DNA from 2 places in the Vermiculatibacterium agrestimuris genome. Region 1 is predicted to be linked to the other one. Evidence: a T-box and tRNA genes for the amino acid it is inferred to sense, from the RefSeq annotation. Region 1 holds a T-box; the other holds one or more tRNA genes.

Evidence for each region. The T-box of region 1 lies ahead of ileS (isoleucine--tRNA ligase). A T-box ahead of a tRNA ligase gene usually reads a tRNA of that ligase, here a tRNA-Ile.
Region 2: it has a tRNA-Ile gene. The T-box ahead of ileS (isoleucine--tRNA ligase) is inferred to sense a tRNA for this amino acid. The anticodon was not compared.

Annotation. Positions count from the first base shown of each region.
Region 1 covers NZ_CALPCU010000006.1:1,513-7,518, forward strand. The annotation lists gene NFR87_RS03045 (RNA polymerase sigma factor) at 1-247, opposite strand, end outside; gene NFR87_RS03050 (cellulase family glycosylhydrolase) at 336-1,889, opposite strand; gene NFR87_RS03055 (hypothetical protein) at 1,922-2,326, opposite strand; gene NFR87_RS03060 (hypothetical protein) at 2,427-2,765, opposite strand; gene NFR87_RS03065 (hypothetical protein) at 2,762-3,439, opposite strand; T-box leader at 3,663-3,883, shown strand; gene ileS (isoleucine--tRNA ligase) at 3,951-6,006, shown strand, end outside.
Region 2 covers NZ_CALPCU010000048.1:200-5,510, reverse strand. The annotation lists rRNA gene NFR87_RS10250 (16S ribosomal RNA) at 1-1,440, shown strand, start outside; tRNA gene NFR87_RS10245 (tRNA-Ala) at 1,556-1,631, shown strand; tRNA gene NFR87_RS10240 (tRNA-Ile) at 1,635-1,711, shown strand; rRNA gene NFR87_RS10235 (23S ribosomal RNA) at 1,998-4,841, shown strand; tRNA gene NFR87_RS10230 (tRNA-Lys) at 5,056-5,131, shown strand; tRNA gene NFR87_RS10225 (tRNA-Glu) at 5,133-5,207, shown strand.

The sequences.
Region 1 (6,006 bases):
GCCAGCGGTCAAAGGCCAGGTTTCGGGTAATGCGGGCCAGAAAGAGCTTCAGCCTTTGAGGCCTCTGGGGCGGCATGGCATTCCACGCCTTCAGCCAGGTGTCATTGACACACTCCTCTGTATCCCGGGAATCGTGAAGGATGTTGTCCGCCACAGCGGCGCAGTAGGGGCCATATTTGGCCGCAGTCTCCCCAACCGCCCGCTGATCCCTGGCCCAGTACAGGTCGATGATGTCCCGGTCGTCCATTTGGTCTCCTCCTTGAAAAAGCCTTTTCACCAATAGAAGACGAAAAAAGAGGGGGACTGTAACAGCCCGTCCCTCTCTTTTCCCTTTTTTAGAACCGGGAGAACACAAACCGGCCGGACTCGGTCAGGTCATCCTCCGTCCAGCTCCCCGCCGGGGCCGTCCCCGGCTTGAGGGCGGCGGAGGTCTCGTTTTTGTCGCACAAAGACCAGTTGCACCAGCTGACGCCCCGCTCCCCCAGAAAGTCCAGCCACACCTTGCTCTCCTCCAAAAACACTCCGCCGCTGCCGTCGGCCCGGCTGGCGCCCCACTCGGAGACGAAGACGGGCAGGCCCGCCGCCATTGCCGCATCGATGCGCTGGCGCAGCTCCTGGCCGTGGGTACCGGCGTAGAAGTGGAGGGTGTACATCAGGTTTTCCCCCGCCACCGGGTCGGCGGCGGCCTGGTGGATGTCCTGGCTCCAGGTGGGGGAGCCGATGAGGATAACGCTTTTGGGGGCCTGGGCCCGGATGGCGGAGACCAGCCACTGGGCGTAGGGCTTCACGTTTCCCGCCCAGGTCACGTTCCCGTTGGGCTCGTTGCAGATTTCATACAGCACGTTGGGCGTGTCCTTGTACCGCTCCGCCGCCGCGGCGAAAAAGCTCTCCGCCGCCGCCACATTGGCCATGGGGTCTCCGTCGGAGAGGATGTGCCAGTCCAGAATGGCGTACAGATCGGCTTGGATGGCGGCGTCCACCGCGGCGAAGGCCCGCTCCGTCATGGCCTCCGGCTGGCTGAGATAGCCCCCCTCCCCCGTATACATGGCCACCCGGAACACGTTGGCCCCATAGGCCGCCGTGTTGGCCATGGCCTGGGCGGAGGCATACTGGCCGTACCACTGCAGGCCGTGGGAGCTCATGCCGTGGAGGACAATGGGCTCCCCCCGTGCATTGCACAGCTGGGTTCCAACGACCTGGAGCCAGCCGTTCTCCGTCACGCCTCCTTTGGCGGAGGGAACCGCGGGGACGGAAGGCCTCTCCGTCTCCGCGGGAGGCTGGGGCGTTACGCCTCCCGCGGCAGACAGGGCCCGCCGAAAGAGGGCGCAGGCCTCCGCCCGGATGAGGCCGTCCAGAGGGCGGAAGTTGCCCTCCCCGTCCCCGGTGACCACCCCGGCGGCCACGGCGGAGAGGGTGGTCTCATAGTAGCGGCCGTTGAGGGAGGAGAAGTCCTTCAGCCTGGCCGAGTCCCGGTTGAAGTCGTACCCGGCCCCGGGCAGGAGGGCCTTCATCAAGATCTTCACCGCCAGCTGGCGGGGGATGGGCTCATCCCAGCGCTCCCCGGTGGGGGGCAGCTCGTCCCAGTCGTACCAGCCGTTTTGAAGGGCCTGCTCCATGGCCGCCCCGGCCCAGTGATCCCCGGCGGAGGCGGGCTCCGCCCCGGCGCACCGGGCGGCGATGGTGACCAGCTGGGCGGCGGAAATGGTGTCCTCCGGGTGGAAGTTCCCGTCGGGGTAGCCTGTCAGCAGGCCCTTCTCCGCCATCTCGTCCACCACGGCCTCATACCACGCCCCGGCGGGCACGTCGGGGAAGGCGGCTCCCGCCGCCGCGCCCAGAAGCAGGGCCGCGCCCAAAAGCAGGGCCGCCACAGCCCGTAATGTTCCTTTCATTTTGTCATCCCCCTCCGCTGTGGGTCACCGCTTCACTCTTTCTGTCCCCCGGAAAAGGCCGCCAGGGCCAACATTCCCAGCAGGATACAGCCAAACTCTACATGAAGCTCAACGGCGCCGGTCTTCATCAGGGCGCTGTACACGGGGCCCCACTTGACCGTCAGGGGCAGGAGCAGCAGGAGCAGGGTCTCAACCAGGCCGGCGAGGAGAAAGGGGCCCCTCAATTTGCCCCCGGCGATGAACAAAATATATGCAAAAAGGAGGATGGGGAGGACGGCAAGGGCGATGTTCGCGCAAAAGGCGGCCCCCGCCCCCGGCAAATCGCGCTGGATACATTTCAGCGTGCAGTCCCTGACCCAGGGAGAAGCCACCAGCAGGAGAACAGGGCAGAGGAAAAACAGCAGTTTTTGGATGTGGGGCAATTCCTGGTTTTTCATCATAGTCGCCTCCTTTATTTGTCCTTTTTGAATTATAGCATCTGCGCCGCTTTTCCACAAGGCGGAGGGGCGCCTGATTCCTCAAGCGTCCCTCCGGTTTTTATTTCTTTCCTCTTCTTGCTCTCCATGCGGCGGCGCTGATGCCGAAGGTGACCGTGCTCACGGCAGTCAAAAGGACAAAAAGGGCCTTTACTGTCCACAAGGGAAGGCTGACCTCCGGGTGGAGCCAGCAGACCAGCCCATACAGGAGCACGGAAATCGCGGCCAGCCAGCAAAGGAGCTTCAACCGCCCCGGGGAACACTTGCGCAGCCGCTCGATGAGCCGGTGCCACAGGGGGAGCAGCTTTTCCAAGACAAAGACGCCCAGCCAAATTATAAGGGTAACGTCCACTACTTTGATGAAAAGATCCAGGTAATCCTCAAGAGCCAGTGTGATCATGCCCACACTCTATAAAAATAGTCATTACACGCAAATTCTGTATAATTTTTGTCAAAATAGTAATCGAGGTCTACCATACGGTAAAATTGTCCCAGTGTTTTATGAGAATATATTCTTTCGTATAAATACAGTGTTTTATATTCTTCATATTTGCTGTCTACCGCTACTGATATAATTTCTTGTGCGATTCTAAGGCATACTCCCGCAACACCGCAATATGTCATAAGTATGTACGAAAGTCCTTCGACCGTTAATTCCGAAATCTTTTTTTCCAATGCCAGATTTCTATATTGCGAAGAATATAGTTTGTTGTATTCGCTCTTTGTTCCATATGGGCAATTTTCCACATCAAGCCACCCGGTTCTTGGCTCTATATTTTGAGCATCTATGTTACGTTCTTCAAGTTCAACAATCGTTGCCACTTTTTCTCCGTTAAGAAAAATTTCATTTCCAATTCTCTCTGCAATTTCCGTTCCGCATGTAATTTTGACATAGTCAATCTCTCTATCGACTATGTGTTGCTCCATAACTGCAGTTTTTCCCAAAATATCACACTCTGTAATAGTCACATTTTCTTTCTGTGCTTCAGGCCTAATCTCCACTGCCACCGCCGGGACGGCCAGGCCCATACACATGGCCACGGTCAAAAGGATACTTACCAAACGCTTTTTCATCATTATACCCCTTTCTATATCTTACATCGATTGGCATGGTATGCGTGCGGGAATTCCCTCTGGATATATTTTACACCCGCACAGTGTATTTGTCAATTATAAATAAAAAACATTTTAAAATGGCTATTTTTTTATGCATTTTTATCATCTACACGTCAACCAACTGCCACTCATAACCAATCCCCCTTGACAGACGGGGCAAAAGCGGATAAAATCACAAAAGTGAAACGCAATGATGAGGACAAGTAACCCCCCAGCCCGCCCAGAGAGCCGCCGTTTTGGTGAAAGGCGGAGGGGAGGAGGGGCGAACACATCACCTCAGAGCGACGGGACTGAACTGAGAGGATAAGCCCCGGCGGGTGTGCCCGTTACAGCACGCACGAGTGCCGCACGTTTGTGCGGAACGGGAGTGGTACCGCAGAGGTCAGCGCCTTTGTCTCCTTTGGGAGGCAAGGGCGTTTGTTATTTCTGGAGATAATCAAAAAATTTTATAATATAGGAGAAATGAAGTATGGACTACAACAACACCATTCATCTTCCCCAGACGGACTTTCCCATGCGGGCGGGGCTTCCCAAGCGGGAGCCGGAGATGCTCTCCGCCATGGAGGCCAAGGGTCTCTACCACAAGATGGTAAAGCGTAACGAGGGCAAACCCCGTTTCGTCCTCCACGACGGCCCCCCCTACGCCAACGGCAACATCCACATCGGCACCGCCATGAACAAGATCTTGAAGGATATCATCGTGAAATCCCGAAACATGACGGGCTTCTGCGCTCCCTACGTCCCCGGCTGGGACACCCACGGCCTGCCCATCGAGACCGCCGTTCTCAAGGACAAGAGCGTAAAGCGGGAGGAGATGTCCACCGCCGAGTTCCGCACCAAGTGCCAGGAGTACGCCGAGGGCTACATCGCCCGGATGACCGAGCAGTTTAAGCGCCTGGGGGTGCTGGGCGAGTGGGAGAACCCCTACATCACCCTGAAGCCGGAGTTCGAGGCCAAGCAGATCGAGGTCTTCGGCAAGATGGCGGAGAAGGGGCTTATCTACAAGGGCATGAAGCCGGTCTACTGGTGCCCCTTCGACCAGACCGCCCTGGCCGAGGCGGAGATCGAGTACCAGGACGACCCCTGCACCACCATCTTTGTCAAATTCCCCGTCCGGGACGACAAGGGCAAGCTGGGACAGTACTGCGACCTTTCCAAGACCTACTTCGTCATCTGGACCACCACCCCCTGGACCATCCCGGGCAACTTCGCCATCTGTGTCAACGCGGAGTTTGACTACGTGCTGTTAAAGGCCCCCAACGGGGAGGTGTATATCCTGGCCCAGGAGCTGGCCCAGAGCGTGTGCAAGGCCGCCGGCGTCGACTACGATGCCTGCGAGGTGCTCTATACCTGCAAGGGCAGCGAGTTTGAGCTGATGCGTGCGACCCACCCCCTCTTTGACCGGGAGAGCGTCATCCTCTGCGGCGACCACGTGACCCTGGAGGCCGGCTCCGGCTGCGTCCACACCGCCCCCGGCTTCGGCGCGGAGGACTTCGCCATCTGCCAGGCGTACGACAAGGCGGGCAAGACCAACATCGGGGTGCCTGTGCCGGTGAACGCCAAGGGCATCATGACCGACGAGCGCTACAACGGCCAGTACTACGCCAAGGGAAACGACATGGTGGTGGAGGACCTGGAGAAGGAGGGCTTCCTTCTGTGCAAGGAGCAGATCACCCACTCCTACCCCCACTGCTGGCGGTGCAAGCACCCCATCATCTACCGGGCCACGGAGCAGTGGTTCTGCTCGGTGGACGCCATCAAGGACGCCGCCGTCAAGTCCTGCGACAACATCCAGTGGCACCCCGGCTGGGGCAAGGAGCGCATGGTGTCCATGATCAGCGAGCGCAACGACTGGTGTATCTCCCGCCAGCGGGTGTGGGGCGTGCCCATCCCCATCTTCTACTGCGACGACTGCGGCGCGGACATCGTCACCCCTGAGACCATCGCCCATGTGGCCCAGTTCTTCCGGGAGCACGGCAGCAACATCTGGTTTGACTCTGAGGCCCGGGATCTGCTGCCCCAGGGCTTCGTGTGTCCCAAGTGCGGCAAGGCCCACTTTACCAAAGAGACCGACATCATGGACGTCTGGTTCGACTCCGGCTCCACCTGGGCGGCGGTGGCCAACGCGCGGGACTATCTCAAATACCCCGCCGACCTCTATCTGGAGGGCGGCGACCAGTACCGGGGCTGGTTCCAGTCCTCCATGCTCACCTCCATCGCCTGCAACGGCGTGGCCCCCTACAAGCAGATCGTCACCCACGGCTGGACTGTGGACGGGGAGGGCAAGGTGATGCACAAGTCCCTGGGCAACGCCGTCTCCCCCGACGACGTTTTGAAGGAGTACGGCGCCGACATCCTCCGGCTGTGGGTGGCCTCCGCCGAGTACACCCAGGACATGCGCATCTCCCCGGAGATCTTGAAGCAGCTGAGCCAGGCCTACCTGAAGATCCGCAACACCGCCCGGTATATGCTGGGGAACCTCTCCGGCTTCGACCCGGACAAAAAGGTGGCCCCGGAGAAGATGG
Region 2 (5,311 bases), on a different contig from region 1:
TCCAAATGATAGGAATACCTAGTGGCGGACGGGTGAGTAACGCGTGAGGAACCTGCCTTGGAGTGGGGAATAACAGTTAGAAATAGCTGCTAATACCGCATAATGCAACTAAGTCGCATGGCTTTGGTTGCCAAAGATTTATCGCTCTGAGATGGCCTCGCGTCTGATTAGATAGTTGGCGGGGTAACGGCCCACCAAGTCGACGATCAGTAGCCGGACTGAGAGGTTGGCCGGCCACATTGGGACTGAGACACGGCCCAGACTCCTACGGGAGGCAGCAGTGGGGAATATTGGGCAATGGGCGCAAGCCTGACCCAGCAACGCCGCGTGAAGGAAGAAGGCCCTCGGGTTGTAAACTTCTTTTGTCAGGGACGAAGCAAGTGACGGTACCTGACGAATAAGCCACGGCTAACTACGTGCCAGCAGCCGCGGTAATACGTAGGTGGCAAGCGTTATCCGGATTTACTGGGTGTAAAGGGCGTGTAGGCGGGGAAGCAAGTCAGATGTGAAATTCCAGGGCTCAACCCTGGAACTGCATTTGAAACTGTTTTTCTTGAGTGATGGAGAGGCAGGCGGAATTCCGTGTGTAGCGGTGAAATGCGTAGATATACGGAGGAACACCAGTGGCGAAGGCGGCCTGCTGGACATTAACTGACGCTGAGGCGCGAAAGCGTGGGGAGCAAACAGGATTAGATACCCTGGTAGTCCACGCTGTAAACGATGGATACTAGGTGTGGGGGGTCTGACCCCCTCCGTGCCGCAGCTAACGCAATAAGTATCCCACCTGGGGAGTACGATCGCAAGGTTGAAACTCAAAGGAATTGACGGGGGCCCGCACAAGCGGTGGAGTATGTGGTTTAATTCGAAGCAACGCGAAGAACCTTACCAGGGCTTGACATCCCGGTGACCGGCTTAGAGATAAGCTTTTCCCTTCGGGGACACCGGTGACAGGTGGTGCATGGTTGTCGTCAGCTCGTGTCGTGAGATGTTGGGTTAAGTCCCGCAACGAGCGCAACCCTTATTGCCAGTTGCTACGCAAGAGCACTCTGGCGAGACTGCCGTTGACAAAACGGAGGAAGGTGGGGACGACGTCAAATCATCATGCCCCTTATGTCCTGGGCCACACACGTACTACAATGGCGGTCAACAGAGGGAAGCAAAGCCGCGAGGCAGAGCAAATCCCTAAAAGCCGTCCCAGTTCGGATCGCAGGCTGCAACCCGCCTGCGTGAAGTTGGAATCGCTAGTAATCGCGGATCAGCATGCCGCGGTGAATACGTTCCCGGGCCTTGTACACACCGCCCGTCACACCATGAGAGTCGGGAACACCCGAAGTCCGTAGCCTGACCGCAAGGGGGGCGCGGCCGAAGGTGGGTTCGATAATTGGGGTGAAGTCGTAACAAGGTAGCCGTTCGAGAACGAGCGGCTGGATCACCTCCTTTCTAAGGAGAAACGGGGCTGGCTACGGTCAGACCTCTAATCCTCAGGTCAGACTCGGATGGAGTTGTTAAGGATTCACGTTGTTTAATTTAGAGGGTACACGTCCTAGTGTGCTATGGGGGTTTAGCTCAGCTGGTAGAGCACCTGCTTTGCAAGCAGGGGGTCACCGGTTCGAGTCCGGTAACCTCCACCACGAGGGCCAGTAGCTCAGCTGGTTAGAGCACACGACTGATAATCGTGAGGTCGGTGGTTCGAGTCCACTCTGGCCCACCAAACGTTAAAGGTCGAGAACAGATACAAGTCTTTAAGAAGACTTGAAGACTTGTATCTGGTTTTGACGTTAAGCCAAGGCCGGAAGGTCTGCACCTTGAAAACTGAACAACGTAGATTCTAGTATGAAGAGCAAGCAACAGAGGGCAATGAAAGCGAAAAATGTTGTGGAACTTATAAATGGCGAAAGCTGTTTAGTAGGGTAAAGACAATTGAGCTGAAATTGACAACTTCTGTTATGATCTGCATAATTCATGATCTTAAGAGAACAGCTAAAGCTGTTCTACGAGGTCAAGCTGATAAGAGCGCAAGGGGAATGCCTTGGCATCAGGAGCCGAAGAAGGACGTGACAAGCTGCGATAAGCTACGGGGAGTGGCACATACACTTTGATCCGTAGATTTCCGAATGGGGAAACCCGGCGGAGCAATACTCCGTCATCCTGCGTTGAATCAAATAGGCGTAGGAAGGGAACCGCCTGAACTGAAACATCTAAGTAGGGCGAGGAAGAGAAATCAACCGAGATTCCGCTAGTAGTGGCGAGCGAACGCGGAAGAGGGCAAACCAGGAGACTTGTCTCCTGGGGTTGTGGACCTGTATAAGACAGACTAGTTTAGCCGAACGGTATGGGAAGGCCGGCCACAGCGGGTGAGAGCCCCGTAGGCGAAAGGCGAAGTCTGTTGACGGGTATCCAGAGTACCGCGGGACACGTGAAACCCCGTGGGAAGCTGGGGGGACCACCCTCCAACCCTAAATACTACCTGATGACCGATAGAGGAGCAGTACCGTGAGGGAAAGGTGAAAAGGACCCCGTGAGGGGAGTGAAAGAGAACCTGAAACCTTGTGCTTACAAGCACTCAAAGCCCGTTAATGGGTGATGAGGTACCTTTTGTAGAATGGTCCGGCGAGTTATAGCTGCTGGCAAGCTTAAGGCATTCAGTGCCGGAGGCGAAGCGAGAGCGAGTCTGAACAGGGCGTATAAAGTCAGCAGCCATAGACCCGAAACCGTGTGACCTATCCATGGGCAGGTTGAAGTGGAGGTAAAACTCCATGGAGGACCGAACGCACGTACGTTGCAATGTCCGGCGATGACCTGTGGATAGCGGTGAAATTCCAATCGAACTCGGAGATAGCTGGTTCTCCCCGAAATAGCTTTAGGGCTAGCGTTGATTTAGATTCCCGGGGGTAAAGCACTGACTGGGCTAGGGGGCGATAAGCTTACTGAACCCTATCAAACTAAGAATACCGGAGAATTGATGATCGGCAGTCAGACTATGTGAGATAAGTCTCATGGTCAAAAGGGAAACAGCCCAGACCCACAGCTAAGGTCCCTAATATATGCTAAGTGGAAAACGATGTGGAACTGCGAAAACAACCAGGATGTTGGCTCAGAAGCAGCCACTCATTCAAAGAGTGCGTAATAGCTCACTGGTCGAGTGGTTCTGCGCGGAAAATATAACGGGGCTAAGCATATAACCGAAGCTTGGGCTTGTCCTTATGGACAGGGGTAGGGGAGCGTCGAATACGGGGCGAAGTCAGAGCGGAAGCACTGGTGGACTGTATTCGAGTGAGAATGCCGGAATGAGTAGCGAGAATTATGTGAGAATCATAATGGCCGAAAATCTAAGGTTTCTTGGGGAAGGTTCGTCCGCCCAAGGTAAGCCGGGAGCTAAGGCGAGGCCGCAAGGCGTAGTCGATGCACATACGGTAGAAATTCCGTAGCCACCGAACCTTAAGCACGCTGACACTTTGGAATAGAGGGACCCGGGCGTTGGTTGACCCGGGCGTAAGGGACCGAAATATAGTAGGGAAGTCCTCGATGTCCAGAGGCGAGAAAAGGCGTGAGGTATGCTAAGGTGCCCGTACCGCAAACCGACACAGGTAGATGAGGAGAGAATCCTAAGGCCAACGGGAGAAGGGTTGTTAAGGAACTCGGCAAAATGACCCCGTAACTTCGGGAGAAGGGGAGCCCCCTAAGGGGGGCCGCAGAGAATAGGCCCAGGCGACTGTTTACCAAAAACACAGGTCTATGCTAAATCGAAAGATGACGTATATGGGCTGACGCCTGCCCGGTGCTGGAAGGTTAAGAGGAGATGTTAGTCTTCGGGCGAAGCATTGAATTGAAGCCCCAGTAAACGGCGGCCGTAACTATAACGGTCCTAAGGTAGCGAAATTCCTTGTCAGGTAAGTTCTGACCCGCACGAATGGCGTAACGATCTGGGCGCTGTCTCAACAGCCCACCCGGCGAAATTGTTGTACTGGTGAAGAAGCCAGTTACCCGCAACTAGACGGAAAGACCCCATGGAGCTTTACTGTAGCTTAATACTGGAATTCGGTAAGTCATGTACAGGATAGGTGGGAGACTTGGAAGCACGGGCGTCAGCTCGTGTGGAGTCACCCTTGGGATACCACCCTTGATTTGCTGGATTTCTAACCTGCGGCCTTGAATCAGGTCGGGGGACACTGTTAGGTGGGCAGTTTGACTGGGGCGGTCGCCTCCTAAAGAGTAACGGAGGCGCTCAAAGGTTGGCTCAGCACGGACGGAAATCGTGCAGTGAGTGTAAACGTATAAGCCAGCCTAACTGCGAGACTGACAAGTCGAGCAGTAACGAAAGTTGGAGTTAGTGATCCGGCGGTATGCAAGTGGAAGTGCCGTCGCTCAACGGATAAAAGCTACCCTGGGGATAACAGGCTGATCTCCCCCAAGCGTCCACAGCGACGGGGAGGTTTGGCACCTCGATGTCGGCTCGTCACATCCTGGGGCTGTATTCGGTCCCAAGGGTTCGGCTGTTCGCCGATTAAAGTGGCACGCGAGCTGGGTTCAGAACGTCGTGAGACAGTTCGGTCCCTATCTGTTGCGGGCGTAAGAGATTTGAAGGGAGCTGTCCTTAGTACGAGAGGACCGGGATGGACGTACCGCTGGTGCACCAGTTGGCCTGCCAAGGTCACAGCTGGGTAGCTACGTACGGACGAGATAAACGCTGAAGGCATCTAAGCGTGAAACTCCCCCTAAGATTAGATCTCTCATCCTTCGAGGAGTAAGGCTCGATGTAGACTACATCGTCGATAGGCCGGAGGTGGAAGTGCAGTAATGCATGCAGCTGACCGGTACTAATCAGCCGAGGGCTTGACCTTAACATGAAGAATGCAGACACGCTTGCAGGACATAATAGAGCTACGTTGTTCGGTTTTGAGGGTGCAGAGAAGCGCGGAGAACAGGTCTGCGAAGGAGCCTGGATCGGAGCGAGGGCGAGCGCAGGGCCGAGAGAGGCCCGGAGACCAGCCTGAGACGAAGGGAAGGCGAGTGAGCGCCCTGATCTGTTCGCAGCGTGACAGCCCACACCCCTATGCGCCTTTAGCTCAGTTGGTAGAGCAACTGACTCTTAATCAGTGGGTCCCCGGTTCGAGTCCGTGAAGGCGCACCATGGCCCGTTGGTCAAGTGGTTAAGACAGCGGCCTCTCACGCCGTTAACATCGGTTCGAATCCGGTACGGGTCACCACCTCTTTTTGCGAAGCAAAAAAGAGATTGACAAGGCGAAGAAGAACGTTTACAATTCAATAGGTATTTTGACTGGGAGGTAAGATTTCCAGTTAAGATAAAACC